Regions from separate parts of the Streptomyces vastus genome, predicted to be linked through region 4. Evidence: riboswitches for the same ligand, from Rfam matches in the RefSeq annotation. Region 4 holds a riboswitch; each other region holds the start of a gene.
The links. A riboswitch is a leader RNA that binds a small molecule or an ion and turns the genes downstream of it on or off. The one in region 4 is predicted to bind cyclic di-AMP.

Region 1 (2,195 bases), on a different contig from region 4:
GTCCTGCTCCGGCGGTGGCGGCCGGATCGATCTCGGCGTCATGGCGCGTACGGACCAGGTGTGGACCTCGGACAACACCGATCCGCTCGACCGGCTCGCCATCCAGCACGGCTTCAGCCAGATCCACCCGGCGCGGGCCATGGCCGCCTGGGTCACCGACAGCCCGAACAATCAGCTCAACGGACGCGTGAGTTCGCTGCGTTTCCGCTTTGTGAGCTCCATGGCCGGAGTGCTCGGGGTCGGTGGCGACCTGGCCGAGTGGAGTGACGAGGAACTCGCCGAGGCGCGGGACTGGGTGGCCCTCTACAAGGAGATCCGGCCCGTCGTGCAGCGGGGCGACCTCTACCGGCTGCGGGCGCCGGAGGGCGGGCTGAGTGCCGTGCAGTACGTCCACGAGGACCAGGCCGTGGTCCTTGCCTGGCTCCAGGCTCAGCATTACGGCGAACCCGTGGCGCCCGTACGGCTGCGGGGACTCGACCCGGCGGCGGTGTACGAATGCCTCGAAACGGGCGAAGTGTGCAGAGGTGCGGTGTTGTTGCATCACGGGCTGAGGACCGGCTTGCGCGGCGACCTTGATGCGGCAGTTTTCCGCCTGCGTCGCATCTGAGAGTTGTGTCCGTATTAGAGCGCCTTCATTCCAACTCGCTCTGGAATAGTTACTCCTGAATCCGTGATGCGTGAGCAGCGTCATATTCGTGACAGTCCGCTGTCGCCATGTTCACGTAATTCAAGCGTGTTTACAGGGGATTTCGAGAAGGCGGGAGACCGGTGATTCACGGAGTGTGACGGCGATTTCGGTCAAGGATCAAGAGAATGGGGCACATAGGGAACCCAAAGCTTGTCCCTGTCCGTCTTAGTCGCTTACGTTCACCACCAATCCGGGCGGACGCCTAATCCTGCCGCCGCCCGTAATCCGCACACCGATCCGTACACGGCAGGAGCGGGGGACCCACAGGTACAACGCCTGTTCCGGTCTCCGGAACAGGCTTGGGGTAAAGCTGCGCGAAAGCGTGGCCGGGCATCTCCAGCTCGCACCCGACAGCTCACCTCGTAGGCGCCGGAGAGGAATTCGCCATGCCCGCGAAGGGTAAGCACCGCCGCCCGAAGTCCGCGCGTTTCACCCGCTCGATAGCCGTTGCCTCGACCGGTGGCGCCGCTCTCGCGCTGCCTTTGCTGGGAGCGGCCGGCGCACAGGCCGCTACTCCGCAGAACGCGCCCGCGTCTGTTTCCAATAAGGCCGAATCCGTTTCCCAGAAGGCTGTTGAGTCCGCTCCGGTCGCCGCGCAGAAGAAGGCCGCGACCAGGACGTACGAAGTGAAGGCGGGCGATTCTCTCTCGAAGATCGCCGGCGAACAGAATGTCAGCGGTGGCTGGAAGAAGCTCTACCAGGACAACCGTCAGGTCGTCGGAAGTGACCCGGGGCTCATTCACCCGGGCCAGAAGCTGACCATCGGCAAGAGGGCCGCCGCGCCTTCCGGCGCCAACGAGGTCAAGGCCCCCAAGGCGGCCGAGGCGCCCCAGGTATCCGCGAAGAAGGCTGCGCCTGCCAAGGCGGCCGAGGCGCCCAGCAGTTCGAGCGGCTTCACCATGCCGGTCGAGGGTGCGACCGTCAGCACCCCGTACCGGATGTCGGGTGGCATGTGGTCCAGCGGCTACCACACCGGTGTCGACTTCGCCGCCGCGACCGGCACTTCGCTCAAGGCCGTGGGTGCGGGCACGGTCGTCTCCGCAGGCTGGGGCGGCGCGTACGGCAACCAGGTCGTCATCAAGCTCAGTGACGGCCACTATGCCCAGTACGCCCACCTTTCGTCCCTTTCCGTCTCGCAGGGGCAGTCTGTGACCGCGGGTCAGCAGGTCGGCCTCTCCGGCGCGACCGGCAACGTCACCGGTCCGCATCTGCACTTCGAAATCCGCACCACGCCGGACTACGGATCGGACGTGGACCCGCTGGCGTTCCTGCGCTCGCACGGCGTCTCCGTCTGACGTCACCAGCGCACTGCGCGGGCGGATCGCGTCTCCTCTCGCGCCGAAGGCCGGACCCCTGATCCCCGGGTCCGGCCTTCGGCTTGTTCCGGGGTCGACAGGGAGGACGGCTGGCGGTCAGGATCTGAGAGAGCAAGCGCTTTCTGCCTGTCTGTCAGATCAGTACAGGCGTCAGATCAGCACAACATGAGATCGGCACGACCCGTCGTACG
Region 2 (2,195 bases), on a different contig from region 4:
CGGGCCGAGCTGCTCGATGACGGCGAGGACCGCCTTCTCGACACCCTTGCCGAGGTAGCGGTTGGCGTCTCCGTCACGGAGTTCGACAGCCTCGAAGGCGCCCGTGGAGGCGCCGGACGGAACGGCGGCACGACCCGTGCTGCCGTCGTCGAGGCCGACCTCGACCTCGACCGTGGGATTGCCTCGGGAGTCCAGGATTTCCCGGGCTACGACGACGTCGATGGACGGCACGAGCATCTCCTTCTGGGATGTGACGCGGTTACGCGGGCCGCTGGGCCCGCACAGCGCGAAGCCGCGGCGGCTCCGCGAGGACGAGCCTAACCGGCTCCGGGCGATCGGCCAGCCGTCCGCCCCTCTCATGGACCGAACCGAGAGTAAATTGTTTCCGAACGGAACAAAAAGTCCCGCCCCAGTGCGTACGGGGGAACACGCACCGGGGCGGGACTGCTGGGGGCTCAGCCTCAGCCGCTCTGGGGGCCGGGCTTCAGCTGAGCCGGGGCTCAGTTCAGCTGAGGTGCAGCTGCTGGCCCGGGTAGATGACGTCCGCGTTGTCGACGATGTCGTCGTTCAGCTTGAACAGCTTCTGCCAGCCGCCCTTGACGTCGTTCTCCGTGGCGATCTCGCTGAGGGTGTCACCCTTGACGACCTTGTACTCGCCGTCACCCTTCTTGACCTTCTTGCCGGTCGGGGTGGTGACGGTCTTCTTGGCAGCCGGGCGGTCCGCGGAGCGGGAGGCGCGCTCCTCCTGGGCCGGGGCGCTCTGCTGCTGGGACTGCTGGGTGTTCTCCTGAGCGGCACCGGAGTCCGAGGAGCCGCCGCCGGTGTACGCGGCGCTCGACAGACCCTTGCCGCAGACCGGCCAGGCACCCTTGCCCTGGCCCGCGAGGACCTTCTCGGCGATCTCGATCTGCTGGGCCTTGGAGGCCTGGTCGGCGGTGGCGGCGTACTTCGTGCCGCCGTAGCCGGCCCAGGTGGAGGCGGAGAACTGCAGGCCGCCGTAGTAGCCGTTGCCGGTGTTGATGGACCAGTTGCCGCCCGACTCGCACTGGGCGACGGCGTCCCACTCGGAGGCGGTGGCGGCGGAGGCCGTACCCGACACCATCAGCGGGGCGGCGATGGCGGCACCGGTGACACCGGCGAGCGCGGCTATGCGGGTGGTCTTGGACGGGCGACGGTGCTTGCCCTTGCCGGAAAGCAGCATGAAGAGATCCCCTCACCGACGCCTACGAGGTGAGCTGTCGGGTTCGGGCCTGGTGAGTTGCCCGGCCGTGCGGATCGCTCCGCACGACTTCACCCCAAGCCGCACCTGGTCTCGACGACCGGGCCCGGCACTTACCTTGGGTCCCCCGCTCCTGCCTACGGCGCTTTACGCGACGACTGTTCCCGTACGGACGTTGGCAGGATTCGGCGTGACATCCGTCGGGGCCCGCTGTGGCGAGCGGTCACGACCGTAAACATGCGATCCGCCGAATTTCAAAGACGATCAGGGCCTTTGAGATCCATGTCTCACTTTCACCAAACCGGACATCCAGCCCGAACTGCCGCCACTTTTGGCCCGGTTCGGCACCTTGCACACCTCTCAGTCCGTGCCGAGTTCAAGGCGCTGACCGGGGAGGATGAGGTCCGGGTCGGCGCCGACAGTGCGCTTGTTCGCGGAGTACAACTCGGGCCATCCGCCTTGGAGGCCAAGGGAGTCGGCGATTGCCGAGAGGCTGTCTCCGGAACGGACGGTGTACGAGCCGTCCGCGACGCCCGCCGCATCGCGTGAGCCGCCGCCCGCACGCGAGGCATGCCGACCGCCGGAGTCGTCCGTACGGGAGGCATCGGCATCCTCTTCGGCGCCGCCACCGCGATGGCGGCCGGTGCCCTCATCTGTGTTCGTACTCTCACTCTCGCCGCTCGAAGAGTCGGCGTTCTGGCCGGAATTACCCGAGTCGCCCTCATTCGTCGCGCCCGTGGGCGGGCTGGGCGAGCTGTCGGGGCTCGGTGATTCGGCGGTGGAGTCGCCGCCGGAATCCTGCGAGGTACCGGTGGACGACCCGGACGTACCGGATGATCCCGAATCAGCGGATGTATCGGACGAGTCGGAACTACCGGATGAATCACCCTTTACGGGGTCGTCACTTGACGTCTGCCCCGAATCGGAGCCCGATCCGGAGTCCGCCTCGGTGGGCGAAGTGGGGGTAGGCGTGGGC
Region 3 (2,195 bases), on a different contig from region 4:
TAAGGGACGTCGGATCGTCGGCTTCTGCGCCCGACCTCCCCGCCTCCGGATGAGTCATCGCTTCCCGTGGTGCCGGATCAGCCACGTGTTGGGGCGCACCGTCTGTGCCACGTCCCCTCCGGGCCCGGCGTCACGGCCTGTCACAAGCCCTTCAGGGGCGTGGATTCCAAAATTCCGCACACACGCGCATTCCGGCCGGCTTGCTGTTACGGCGAGGGGGATGGGCGCTTCGAGCCCGGATGATCGGGCCGACCGTGATCGGTGGCAGGTGATCGTCCGTCAGCGCTCGATCTCGGCGTTCGTCAGCACGAGGAAAGCCCGCAGGAGCGCGGTCGCATGAGGGCGGTCGCGTGTCGGGCGTTCATGCGAACCTTGAGGGGATCCGCCAGTTCATCAGGTCGGCGAAGCCGTGCTCGTTGGCCGCACGCTCGCGGCTGACCAGCTTGTTCGCCTGCTTCTGAGCTTCGGTCAACGGGTGGCCCCGGCCGCCTTGCGGCCGGTGACGGTCACGGGTCGTCGAGGTCGTCGTCCAAGCCGACGAAGCCGAGGCCCTCAGAATGCATTTCCCACCGATGGGCCCCAACGGCCCCGCCCAGGTGGATGGACCCATGGACGGGGCACTTGTGGCCATGGCCGTGTCGCAGGCCGAGCCAGGCCCGATCAGTAAGGGCCGTTGACGTTGTCGATCGAGCCGTATCTGTCGGCGGCGTAGTTGCAGGCCGCCGCGATGTTCGCGACCGGGTCGAAGGGGTCCATCGACGTACCGGGCACGTGGTAGGCCTGGAAGGTCGGATCGATGGTCTGCAGGAGGCCCTTGGACGGGGTCCCGGCCGCGGCGTTGGAGTCCCAGTTGTTGATGGCCTGCGGGTTCCCCGACGACTCGCGCATGACGTTGCGGTGGATGCCGTCGTACGAGCCCGGAATCCCATGCTGGGCCATGATGTCCAGCGCCTCCTTGATCCAGCCGTCGAGGTCGTTCGTGTACGTCTTCGCGGCGGCGGGGGTGGCAGCAGCGGGCGCCGCGGACTTGGCAGCCGCCGGGCTCGCGGCCGACTTCTTCGTACCGACCGTCAGCGTGAGGCCCGGCTTGATCAGCGAGGGGTTGTCACCGATGACCGCACGGTTGGCCTTGTAGAGCTTCTGCCAACCGCCGCTCGTGGTGCGCTTCTTCGCAATCCTGATCAGGGTGTCACCCTTGACCACCTTGTGCGTGACGAGCTCGACCTGCGGAACCGCGGCTTGCGCAACCTGTGCGACCTGCGCCGCCGGCTGGGCGGCGTGAGCGCCGGTCACCCCCACGAACGGGAGCGCGAGCGCGGCCCCGCCCGTTCCTACGGGGACGACGACGCGGGCGATGCGGCGGGCTTTCGGACGGCGGTGCTTACCTCGTGCGGGCATGGCGAATTCCTCTCCGGCGCCTGCGAGGTGAGCTGTCGGGTTCGGGCGGGAGATGCCCGGCCGCACGATGAGCGCGACTTCACCCCAAGCCGTTCCGGTGCCCGGATCGGCGACTTACCTGGGTCCCCCGCTCCTGCCGTCAGCGCGTGGATGAATGGGGTTCCGAGGCGGCGGCAGGATTCGGCGTTCCGCCCGGATCGACGAGAACGTATGCGAGAGCACACACCCGAAACAAGCCCCGAAATCCCGGTCCGCCCCTTATGAACTCGTCGAAACGAGGGGGAAATCGCCCGATTATTCCGGAACGCAACCTTCAACTTACGTACCGCAAAGCGGAAGTTGCCGAGGCGCCACCTCAACACCCAATCCACCCGAACGTGACCCAATTCACGCGATCAAGCACCACTAAGCCTGAATAAAGCGGCAATGTAGGCAACTCGGGCATTACATTCTGCGGGGTTGTCCCACGTTGAGCTTGAAGTGGAGGCCGGAGCACCGGCGTCCGGGAAGCAGGCTGCCGCATAAGGTCGAATATCGGACGAAGCTCGCCTCTGGCCGCGTATACGCACGTGGTGCATGTCGACTACCCACCGGCACGTAGATCTACAAACGTTACAGATCGCCCATAATGTGTAACATTCGTAGCTGATACACCAATTTCACCTTGCCCAACCGTGCCGCCGCAGCGGCACGGTCGACGACCCTGAAGGTGGGCTGTCCATGCGACTCCGGACGCCCCCCTGCCCCGTTGCCCGGCACAGTCGACCGAGACCTCGCCCGGACGTCACAAACGCCGG
Region 4 (2,195 bases):
TTTCATCAAGAGCGGCACGAGCCCCCACAGGCCGAAGCAGATCACCATGGTGGCCGCGCCGGCCAGAATCCCTTTGAGGCGGCCCGCCGTCACATCGACGACGAGCAGGACCGAGCCGGTGAGCGCGAACGCCAGCACGCCCATCCCGATCTGGGCGAGGTGTGAGGAGACCGCCACGATCTGCGGCTTGGCGCCCTGCTGGAACAGCCGGCGGTGCAGGGCGGCCGGTGCCGTGAGGAGCACGGAGGACAGCACCGCGAGCAGCAGCGTCGTGATGTACGTGGCGCGCTGCACCGAGTTGAGGGACGGGAAGCGCGGGGTGAACGCGAGGCTCAGCAGGAATGCGAAGAGGATCTGTACGCCCGTCTGGGTGACCCTCAGCTCCTGGAGCAGTTCGATGAAGTTGCGGTCGGCGCGCTCGAGCGGCGTCTCGCGCCGCTCCATCCGTTGGGCGTACGGACGCTCGTCGCCCGGACGTCGCTCGTCGGGCTCTCGGTCGCTGGGCGGTTGCTGGGCCATGGATCCATGAGTAACCCGTCAGCCGCCCGAATCACGCCCCGTGGGGTGGCGGCGATGACCGCCGCCACCCCACGCGCGTCACCTGACCCGGCCGTACCAGACGCTCTTCGTCCAGATCTTCTGCAGCTTCACCACGTCCCCGGTCTTCGGGGAGTGCCAGATCCGTCCCTTCCCGGCGTAGATGCCGACGTGGTACACGTTCCGGCCCGAGTGGAAGAACACCAGATCTCCCTGCTTGCGGCTCGAAGCCGAGATGTGGCGCGTCTTGTTGTACTGCTGCGCGGCCGTACGGGGCAGCTTCTTCCCCGCCTTCTTGAACGAGTAGAGAGTGAGCCCGGAGCAGTCGAAGCGCTTGGGCCCCGTGGCTCCCCACTTGTAGGGGGATCCCTTTTTGGAGGCCGCTACCTGAAGTGCCTTCTTCGCTGGGGTTACTGCTTCGGCGTCGGATGCGAGACCGGGGGCAACAACGCTGCCGCCGACAACGGCGACGGTGAGAGCCGATGCGGTACCGGCCCTGGTCAACAGCGACGGGACACGATTGAGCGCAGACATGCGCAACCCTTCGTCAGCCGCCTGTGAAGGATGACCTGTCGGATTCGGGCTGGCGAAGTTGCCCGGCCGCGGTGTGCGGCTTCACCCCAAGGACCACTCGGAAGTCTCCGGCGGCCCGTCGTGCTTGGGTCCTCCACTCCTGCCGATCCACTTCTGTCGACCCGTCATCCGGGCGGCGGCAGGACTCGGCGTCCGCCCGGACCGCCCCGCCGCTGCGGCGGGGGCTTGTCGTCGGAAGGGATCTTGACGCATGAATGTCGGAAAGTCCGAACGGAATCGGTGGTTTGTGGGCTTACTCACCACTCACCTGTTCGGGTGGACGGGGCTGCTGTCGGACGAGCGTCGAGGGGGTAGAGGACCCTCGTACCAGCACCGGAATGTCTGATTCCGGTGTTTGAGTACACGCGCTGCGCAAGTTGCACGGGCCTTTGAACGTACCTCCGTCTACTCCTTTCAGGGGTACGTCATTTGGTCCGTTTCACCTCTTGCCCGGACGCCCCGTCAGTCGCCTGTGGAGCCCCCGGGCCGCTCGGTGGGTGTCAGATGTCGGAGGTCTCCGGCGGCAAGGTGACGCGGGCCGCCCGGCGTTCACCGTCGAGGACCCGCAACGCCCGCGTCAGGGTCGGTGCGTGCAGCTCGTGCTCACCGCGTTGGTGCATCAGGTTCAGCGCATCGCGCAGCGCGGTGGTCTTGGTGACCAGTGCCTGTGCAGCGCGCAGCCCGCCATAGGTGTCGCCGCGGTTCGCCGGATTGATCCGGCCGAGGAGATCGAGCACCTCCAGATAACGGTCGACCAGTTCACCCTCCGCCCGGGTCAGTGCCGGCAGCGGGGGCAACTCGGGTGGGAGCATCCGCCGTTCACCTCGCGCCGGGTGCGGCGAGCGAGGTCTTACGGCTCGCAATGATGCGGTCGATCAGCCCGTACTCCACTGCCTGAGGTGCCTCCAGGATCTTGTCCCGCTCGATGTCCGCGCTGATCCGCTCCTGGCTCTGGCCGGTGTGCCGGGCGAGCATCTCCTCAAGCATCCTGCGCGTGCGCATCAACTCCTCGGCCTGGATGGCCAGATCGGAGGTCTGACCTTGCACCGGCTCGGGCAGTGCCGGCTGGTGGATCAGCATGCGTG

Region 1: linked by a shared signal. The riboswitch ahead of ABD357_RS38715 (M23 family metallopeptidase) and the one ahead of ABD357_RS15840 (C40 family peptidase) in region 4 are both predicted to bind cyclic di-AMP.
Region 2: linked by a shared signal. The riboswitch ahead of ABD357_RS33925 (transglycosylase family protein) and the one ahead of ABD357_RS15840 (C40 family peptidase) in region 4 are both predicted to bind cyclic di-AMP.
Region 3: linked by a shared signal. The riboswitch ahead of ABD357_RS19350 (LysM peptidoglycan-binding domain-containing protein) and the one ahead of ABD357_RS15840 (C40 family peptidase) in region 4 are both predicted to bind cyclic di-AMP.

What each region holds. Positions count from the first base shown of each region.
Region 1 covers NZ_BAAASJ010000118.1:255,391-257,585, forward strand. Annotated here, with positions in the region: gene ABD357_RS38710 (alpha-galactosidase) at 1-607, shown strand, start outside; cyclic di-AMP (ydaO/yuaA leader) riboswitch at 909-1,072, shown strand; gene ABD357_RS38715 (M23 family metallopeptidase) at 1,075-1,983, shown strand.
Region 2 covers NZ_BAAASJ010000104.1:204,611-206,805, reverse strand. Annotated here, with positions in the region: gene eno (phosphopyruvate hydratase) at 1-237, opposite strand, end outside; gene ABD357_RS33925 (transglycosylase family protein) at 506-1,201, opposite strand; cyclic di-AMP (ydaO/yuaA leader) riboswitch at 1,206-1,374, opposite strand; gene ABD357_RS33920 (transglycosylase family protein) at 1,580-2,195, opposite strand, start outside.
Region 3 covers NZ_BAAASJ010000036.1:229,620-231,814, forward strand. Annotated here, with positions in the region: gene ABD357_RS19350 (LysM peptidoglycan-binding domain-containing protein) at 661-1,398, opposite strand; cyclic di-AMP (ydaO/yuaA leader) riboswitch at 1,403-1,553, opposite strand; gene ABD357_RS19355 (hypothetical protein) at 2,183-2,195, opposite strand, start outside.
Region 4 covers NZ_BAAASJ010000032.1:144,749-146,943, reverse strand. Annotated here, with positions in the region: gene ABD357_RS15845 (DUF6328 family protein) at 1-519, opposite strand, end outside; gene ABD357_RS15840 (C40 family peptidase) at 598-1,071, opposite strand; cyclic di-AMP (ydaO/yuaA leader) riboswitch at 1,075-1,240, opposite strand; gene ABD357_RS15835 (hypothetical protein) at 1,611-1,922, opposite strand; gene ABD357_RS15830 (ATP-dependent Clp protease proteolytic subunit) at 1,930-2,195, opposite strand, start outside.